DNA from 2 places in the Mycobacterium spongiae genome. Region 1 is predicted to be linked to the other one. Evidence: riboswitches for the same ligand, from Rfam matches in the RefSeq annotation. Region 1 holds a riboswitch; the other holds the start of a gene.

Region 1 (3,875 bases):
GGACACACGATGTCATCGCTCACCGGTGCGTACCCGCCCGGCAAACCCATCATCGATCTGATCATGGGCCGCGCCCCGCTGCCCTAGCGGTAGCGTCGGGTCATGGCGCGCATCATCGTTATCGGTGGCCACGGCAAGATCGGACTGCGACTGGCCCGCATCCTGACCGAACGCGGCGACCAAGTCAGTTCGGTCTTCCGCAATCCCGATCACTCCGACGACGTCGCCGCGACGGGCGCCAAGCCGGTGGCGGCCGATATCGAACAACTCGATACCGCCGCGCTGGCGCAACTGTTGGCCGGGCACGATGCGGTCGTCTTTTCGGCTGGCGCAGGGGGCGGCAACCCGGCGCGGACGTACGCGGTCGATCGTGATGCCGCAATCCGGGTGATCGATGCCGCCGCGCCAGCGGGCGTTCGTCGTTTCGTGATGGTTTCCTACTTCGGCGCGGGTCCCAACCACGGCGTGGCAATCGACAATCCGTTCTTTCCGTACGCGGAGGCCAAGGCGACCGCGGATGCTCATCTACGGGCCAGCGACCTGGATTGGACCGTGCTGGGACCGGGCCGGCTCACGCTCGAACCCGCGACGGGCCGAATCGCTGTGGGTGCGGGAAAAGGCACTGTCGCAAGGGCAAATGTCGCACTTGTTGTGGCCGCAGCGCTGAGGGACGCCTCGACCATTGGCCGAACCATCGAGTTCAACGACGGAGATGTCCCGATCACCGACGCGCTGGTGGCCGCAGAGTAACCTGGAGCACGCAGCTGGTCTGCCGTCGCCACATGATGCTGGCGCCGGCATCGAGCGAAGCAACGATGCGTCGCGAGAGGGAACCCGGTGAGAATCCGGGACTGTCCCGCAGCGGTATGCAGGAACGACCGCCGTCTTAGAGCACTGGTCCTTAGGAAATCTGAGGCTGGGAAGCGACGGCCAGTAGGAGCACCACCGAAGTGCGCGCCTGCAAGTCCGAAGACCTGCCAGCCGTGCCGGGCGCGCCGCGTCCGGCGGCTCATCGCCTCGTGGAGTGGGCGCGTGGCCGTACCCGGCGATGGTGTGTGCGCATATTCGCACCCGAGCTGGATCGGCGCTGTGTCAACGGGCGGTGACCATCCCGTCGATTGAAGGACAGCTCGTGACCCAGCTAGACCGTCGTCAACCTTTTACTGCAACCATTACCGGCTCCCCCCGTATCGGCCCGCACCGCGAACTCAAGCGTGCGACCGAGGGCTACTGGGCCGGGCGTACTAGTCGATCCGATCTGGAGTCCGTTGCCGCGACCCTGCGCCGCGACACGTGGTCGGATCTGGCCGCCGCCGGCTTGGACTCGGTGCCGGTGAACACCTTCTCCTACTACGACCAGATGCTTGACACCGCCGTTCTGCTTGGCGCGCTACCGGAACGAGTACTCGGGGTCTCCGACGAGTTGGACCGCTATTTTGCGGCCGCCCGCGGCACCGAGACCATCGCGCCGCTGGAGATGACGAAGTGGTTCGACACCAATTACCACTACCTGGTTCCCGAGATTGGGCCGGCAACCAGGTTCACGCTGAACGCGGACAAGGTGCTGTCCGAGCTGAAAGAGGCCCACCGGCAGGGGATTCCGGCGCGCCCGGTCGTCATCGGGCCGGTTACCTTCCTGCTGCTGAGCAAGGCGGTCGACGGTGCGCCCCGACCCATCGAACGGCTCGAGGAATTAGTCGGGATCTACTCGGAGCTGCTGTCGTTCCTCGCCGACGGCGGCGCCCAGTGGGTGCAGCTCGACGAGCCGGCGCTGGTGACCGATATCTGCGCCGACGCGCCCGCGCTGGCCGAGCGGACGTACACCGCGCTGGGATCGATGTCCAACCGGCCGGCCATCCACGTCGCCACCTACTTCGGTGACCCGGGCGCAGCGTTGGCGGCTTTAGCCCGCACGCCCGTCGAAGCGATCGGGGTCGACCTGGTGGCAGGTGCGCGCGCGGCAGTGGCGTCGATCGTCGGGGCACCAGAACTGGCCAGCAAGACACTGGTGGCCGGCATCGTCGACGGACGCAACATCTGGCGCACGGACCTGGAGTCGGCGCTGAGCCGGCTGGCAACGCTGCTGGGTTCGGCGGCGACGGTCGCAGTGTCTACGTCTTGCTCGACGCTCCACGTGCCCTATTCGCTGGAGCTAGAAACCGACCTGGATGACGATCTGCGCAGCTGGCTGGCGTTCGGGGCGGAAAAGGTGGCCGAAGTTGTGGTGTTGGCGCGTGCGCTGACCGACGGGCGCGACGCGGTCGCCGAAGCGATCGAGGCATCCAATGCCGCGGTGGCGGCCCGCAAACGCGACCCGCGCCTGCATAGCGAGCAGGTTCGCGCCCGCATCGACGCAATCGTCGCGTCCGGCGCGCATCGAGGAAACGCCGCCGACCGCCGCGCCAGCCAGGACGCGCGGTTGCACCTGCCATCGCTACCGACCACGACCATCGGCTCCTACCCGCAGACCGCGGCGATCCGCACCGCCCGCGCGGCCTTGCGGGCCGGCGCGATCGACGAGACCGAGTACGTCCGCCGGATGAAAGCCGAGATCGCCGATGTCATTGCCTTGCAGGAAAGGCTGGGACTCGACGTGCTGGTACACGGTGAGCCCGAGCGCAACGACATGGTGCAATACTTCGCCGAGCAGCTGGAGGGCTTCTTCGCCACCGAGAACGGTTGGGTGCAGTCCTACGGCAGCCGCTGTGTGCGCCCACCGATCCTCTACGGCGACGTGTCCCGCACCCATCCGATGACGGTCGACTGGATCACCTATGCGCAGTCGCTGACCGACCGGCCGGTCAAGGGCATGTTGACTGGACCGGTCACGATCCTGGCGTGGTCATTCGTCCGCGACGACCAACCGCTGGGCGAGACGGCCAACCAGGTAGCGCTGGCCATCCGCGATGAGACCGTGGATCTGCAGTCCGCGGGCATCGCGGTCATCCAGGTCGACGAGCCAGCGCTCCGCGAACTGCTGCCGCTACGACGCGCGGACCAGCGAGAGTACTTGCGCTGGGCCGTAGCGGCCTTCCGGTTGGCGACCTCCGGCGTAGCCGACTCGACTCAGATACATACCCACCTGTGCTACTCGGAGTTCGGCGAGGTGATCGAAGCCATTGCCGACCTCGATGCCGACGTCACCTCTATCGAGGCGGCACGTTCCCATATGGAGGTGCTCGAGGATCTGAACGCCATCGGCTTCGCCAACAGCGTGGGTCCAGGCGTCTATGACATCCACTCCCCGCGAGTGCCCAGCGCAAACGAAATGGCGGAATCGCTGCGTGCCGCGTTGCGGGCGGTGCCGGCTGGACGGCTATGGGTCAATCCCGACTGCGGGTTGAAGACCCGCAACGTCGAAGAGGTAACCGCGTCCCTGCAGCACATGGTTGGGGCTGCGCGGGAGGTCCGGACGGCAATCTAGTCCGCCGCTGGGGCCGAGACATCCGACAGCACCTGGACCGGCACATCGTCGGCCCAGGGCTGCCGGGTCACCATGTCGGCGACCCGCACATAGCCGCGCTCGAACTCACCAGTCGCGGCGTCGACCAGTCGGTACTGCTGAGTCTGCTTGTGAATCGGCTGCGCATCGAGCAGGACGACCCGCACCTCTCCCGGTTCGAAGTGGCAGCGCTGCTGCATCGCTTCGATCAGCTGCTCGTTGTGCATATGGCCGTCGCCGAAATTCCACCCGATGGCGGTGCTGCAGATCCGTTCCCCGTCGGTGATGACGTAGTCGTCCTCGTTTTCGCCGACCATCGCTCGGTGGGCCAGAGTGAACAGCGCCCTGCCATGCGTGTTGAAGCCGCGGAACGCGTACCCCATGTAGATCGGGATCTGGGCCGCTTCCGGACTGCCGTAGAAACGCTCCAGCT
Region 2 (3,875 bases), 1.6 Mb from region 1:
CCGCTCGACTGCCCGACTCACCGGAGGCATTCTGGGGCCGCGCTGGCTCGGCTTCCCAGGTGCCGGGAACCATGGGCATGCGAGGCCTACGATCGAACGCGTCGCCGGCACGTGAGATCAACCCTGCCGGGGGGCCGGCACCGTTCTTCTGCGCCACCCCAGCAAACCCCAGGATTCCGGCGCAGTCATCGGAGGCGACCACCGCGGCCAACCGGTCTTTGTTCGCGGAGCAAGCCGCGGCAGCTGGCACGTCGGCGTCGTCCTCCAAGTCGGCATACTCGTAGCCGCGACCGAGCTTCTGGGCCTTCGCCCGCCGGCGCGGTGGGCGACGCGGCTGCTGCTCCTGAGGGGTCGCCGCGGCCTCGGGTACCTCGGCGCTGTCCGGTTGCGGTGCCTTTCTCCTGGCGGCGGTGCCCGCGGCCCGCTTAGCTGCCGAATCCAGGTCGCCCACCAGGTAGGCAAGGCCGTTCATGTGCGCGCCCACGCCGGCACCGGTCACCGAGGGTGGAGCGGTAGCCGCTGGCGGTGGCGGGCCCGGCGCCGGTGCCGCGGCGGTCGCCTCGACGGGGGCCGGCGTCGGGGCTGGCGCCGACGTGGGTCCGCTTGGCGCAAGCGCTGCCAGCGGCGGTGCGGCGGGCGCGACCGGTGGCGGCGGTGGCGGCACGGCAACCAGCGCCGCCACACCCTTGGCGCCGATCGGTGCGAGCACCGCACCCGACGCCAGTAACGGCGAGGTCAGCAGCGGCAGCAGCGCCGGGAGCAGCCCAACGGTCTGTTCGAGCAGGGTCTTCAGCAACGCGATCGTATCGGTGATGATCGTCCCAACGGCTTCGACGCCGGTGAACAGGATGGTGAAGCCGATGGTGACCGGGTTACCGGTGGCGAACGCAGCAGCCAGGTCCGCAGCGATGAAGGCGAATGTTTGCGACAGCAGAGCCACGTAGGTACCGATATCCATCGGGAAGCCGAGGGCGAACGCGATGTTCGCCGGGCTGAGGTAGGTCAGCGGATTACCGAGAATGAGCAGAAAAGGATCGATGCCAGAAAACATGGCTTGCAGAAACGGGATGTTCGCCACCCAGTCAACAAACGGTTGTAGTACCGCGTTGTAGAACTCGGTGTAGATCCGCAGCAGCCATTGTTCGAACGGACTGAGATTGTCGGCGGGCGACGTTGCTGCTTGGGCGGCTGCGACCGCCTGCCCGTCGACTTTCACGATCGGGGGGGCCGGTGTGGTCTGCGGTGTGGCGGCAACAGCCGCGGTCGAGGCTACCTGGTAGGTACCCATGACGGTGGCGGCCTGAATCCACATCCGGACGTAGTCGGCTTCGTTGAGCGCGATTGGGATGGTGTTGATACCAAAGAAGTTCGTGGCCGTCAGCACTGCGTGAGTGGCGTGATTGCCGGCCAGCTCCGCCATCGTCGGCATCGCGGCCAAGGCAGTGGAGTAGGCGACGGCCGTGGCTTGTTGTTGGGCGGCCATCGCGGCGCTGTCGGCGCCGGCCTGCATGAGCCACGCGAGATACGGCGCGTGGGCCGCCACATAGGACCCAGATGTCGGCCCCTCCCAGGCGCCGGCCGCCACATCACCGAGCAAAATGGCCAACTCGTCAGCTGCGTCGGTGTAGGTGACGCTGAGCGAACTCCACTGCGCCGCCGAGGCCAGCAGCGGGCCGGGTCCGGGGCCGCTACTCAGCAGCACCGAATGCACCTCCGGCGGCGACGCCAGCCACATCGGTGCGGTCATCGACCACCGCCAGCACCCGGATGCCGGTCGACGCCGCATAGGCCATCGCAGCTCGCTGCATGGCCTCTCGGGGCTCGGCCTACCATCAAACGTCCTCCGATACGACGGGATGCCCGCCGCCCGATGGGACGTTGCAGCCGCGAGAGCTGATCACCGGCGCTCCAATCAGCGCAACCCTGCTCTTCGCGATGGCCGTCCGCCCGATCCACGAGGCGACGCGCGCCGGGCGACACTCGCCCGGCGCAACTGGCAGGTCTTCGGACTCACAGGCACGCAGCCAAAACGCTGCGCCTACTGGCCGTCGCTTCCCGGCCCCAGAGCTGTGGGCCAGTGCCGATGACGGCGTTCGTTCCTGCATACCGCTGCGGGACAGTCCCGGATTCACACCGGGTTCCCTCTCACGGCGAACCTGAATAAGCGGTCGCCGATTGATGCTGACGACACGCAGATGCCGCCAGCAAACCAGCTGCGGGCTTTACGCTAGTCGACGCCGCATATTCAGCCCAGCCGTCACAGGTGAGTCACAGGGAACGCTCAGCCAGCCACGGCGCGCCTTCCCGGTGGTGTTCGCAGCGAATCTGTTCAGGTGCAGGGTATCCCGTGCGGCCCCCCAATCCAGTGGCCCGGCGGTGAGTGCCAGGGGCAGACCTGCTTGATGTGCCCCGGCGATAACGGACGCGGGTTGATCGGATGGTCGACATGCGGTCCCGGTGGTCGTGGGATTCGCGGCCCGGGATCGGCCTGCGCGATGCCCGGACCGAGCCCCAGCGATACGGCACCCAGCAGGCCGGCGAGTCCGACCGTCCCTCCGATTTTCTTGATATTCATCACTGATCCCCCTAACGAGCGGCCCAACCAACATCGCACTGGCGTTTAATCCGAACCGCCACCGACCGCGCGTGACTTCCACGGTACTCGCGTTGCAGGAGCGTCGTTCTCGATCCGGCCACTCGCCTTTGCCACGAGCGTGCTCGGTGTCAAAGCCGCACTGGGCAGGGTGTTAACTCGGGTTGCGCAGTGGGAGCCCGGCGGCTTGGTAGATCGCATCGATGACGGTCATGTTCTTGACCGCATCCTCCGGCGTCGTCGTGACCGCTCGCCCGTGCAACACAGCGCCGGCAAATGCGTCGAGTTGATAGGCGTAGGACGGCCGACGTGGAAAACGTTCCACCCTTTTGCCGCGTGCTGCCCGCACCGTCAGCCGGTGGAAAAACTGGGGAACAACGGGATTGAGCACTCTCAGCTCGCCGCGATCGCCAACCACCCTGGCGCTGATGTTGAGCAGGTCCGACGACCACATCGAGCAACGGACCTGGCCCGTGTGCCCACCAGCAAAACGCAGCTCGGCCGTCATGGCACGGTCCACCTGTTGATCGCGCGTCTTCGCCTGTGCCGAAACCACTTCCGGGCTCTCTCCGCCGAACAGGCGGGCCATATGAACCGCGTAGCAACCGGCATCCATCGTCGCGCCGCCGGCAAGCGAGTAGTTGTAGCGGATGTCGGAGAACTTTGGCAGCGGGAAGCACATCGCCGTCTCCACCCGCTGCAGCGTGCCCAGTTCGCCGGACCCGATGATCTGTTCGATGCGCAACGTCAGCGGATGGTAGCGGTAATGGAAGGCCTCCATCACTACCCGATCCGAGGCGGCGGCCAGTTCGGCGATCTCAGCAGCTTCGGCGGCATTGGCGGTAAACGGTTTTTCGCACAGCACGTGCTTACCGGCCGCCAATGCAGCCCGAGTCCATTCGCCGTGCAAGCCATTGGGCAGCGGAATGTAGACGGCGTCGAGGGCCGGGTCGGCGATCAGTGCCTCGTAGCTGTCGTGGACCCGGGCGATCCCGTGTTTGGTGGCAAAGGCCTGCGCCCGTGACGGGTCGCGTGCTGCCACCGCGGCGACAAGGGCCTCGACGTGGCCCGCGGCCGGCTTGATGACCGCCGCCGGCGCGATGTTGGCCGCGCCCAGAATGCCGATCCGCACCGGTGCCCCGTGTCCAGTCACGCACAGACGCTAGCACCTAAGCGGACCGGTCGCCGCCGCCTGAGCAGGCTAGCTGGTAGGGCCGCCGCGACGGGCGAACGCCGGGGCGTTCTCGGGCCGCACCCCGACACCGACGAAGTAGGCAGGTAG

Evidence for each region. A riboswitch is a leader RNA that binds a small molecule or an ion and turns the genes downstream of it on or off. The one in region 1 is predicted to bind cobalamin.
Region 2: it holds a riboswitch for cobalamin, as region 1 does, so the genes downstream of both, F6B93_RS10840 (PPE family protein) here and metE (5-methyltetrahydropteroyltriglutamate--homocysteine S-methyltransferase) in region 1, are expected to answer to the same signal.

What each region holds. Positions count from the first base shown of each region.
Region 1 covers NZ_CP046600.1:4,264,192-4,268,066, forward strand. The annotation lists gene F6B93_RS17285 (SDR family oxidoreductase) at 1-87, shown strand, start outside; gene F6B93_RS17290 (SDR family oxidoreductase) at 103-750, shown strand; cobalamin riboswitch at 779-996, shown strand; gene metE (5-methyltetrahydropteroyltriglutamate--homocysteine S-methyltransferase) at 1,133-3,424, shown strand; gene F6B93_RS17300 (DUF3556 domain-containing protein) at 3,421-3,875, opposite strand, start outside.
Region 2 covers NZ_CP046600.1:2,668,359-2,672,233, reverse strand. The annotation lists gene F6B93_RS10840 (PPE family protein) at 1-1,735, opposite strand, end outside; cobalamin riboswitch at 1,979-2,191, opposite strand; gene F6B93_RS10835 (Gfo/Idh/MocA family protein) at 2,748-3,746, opposite strand; gene F6B93_RS10830 (FAD-dependent oxidoreductase) at 3,795-3,875, opposite strand, start outside.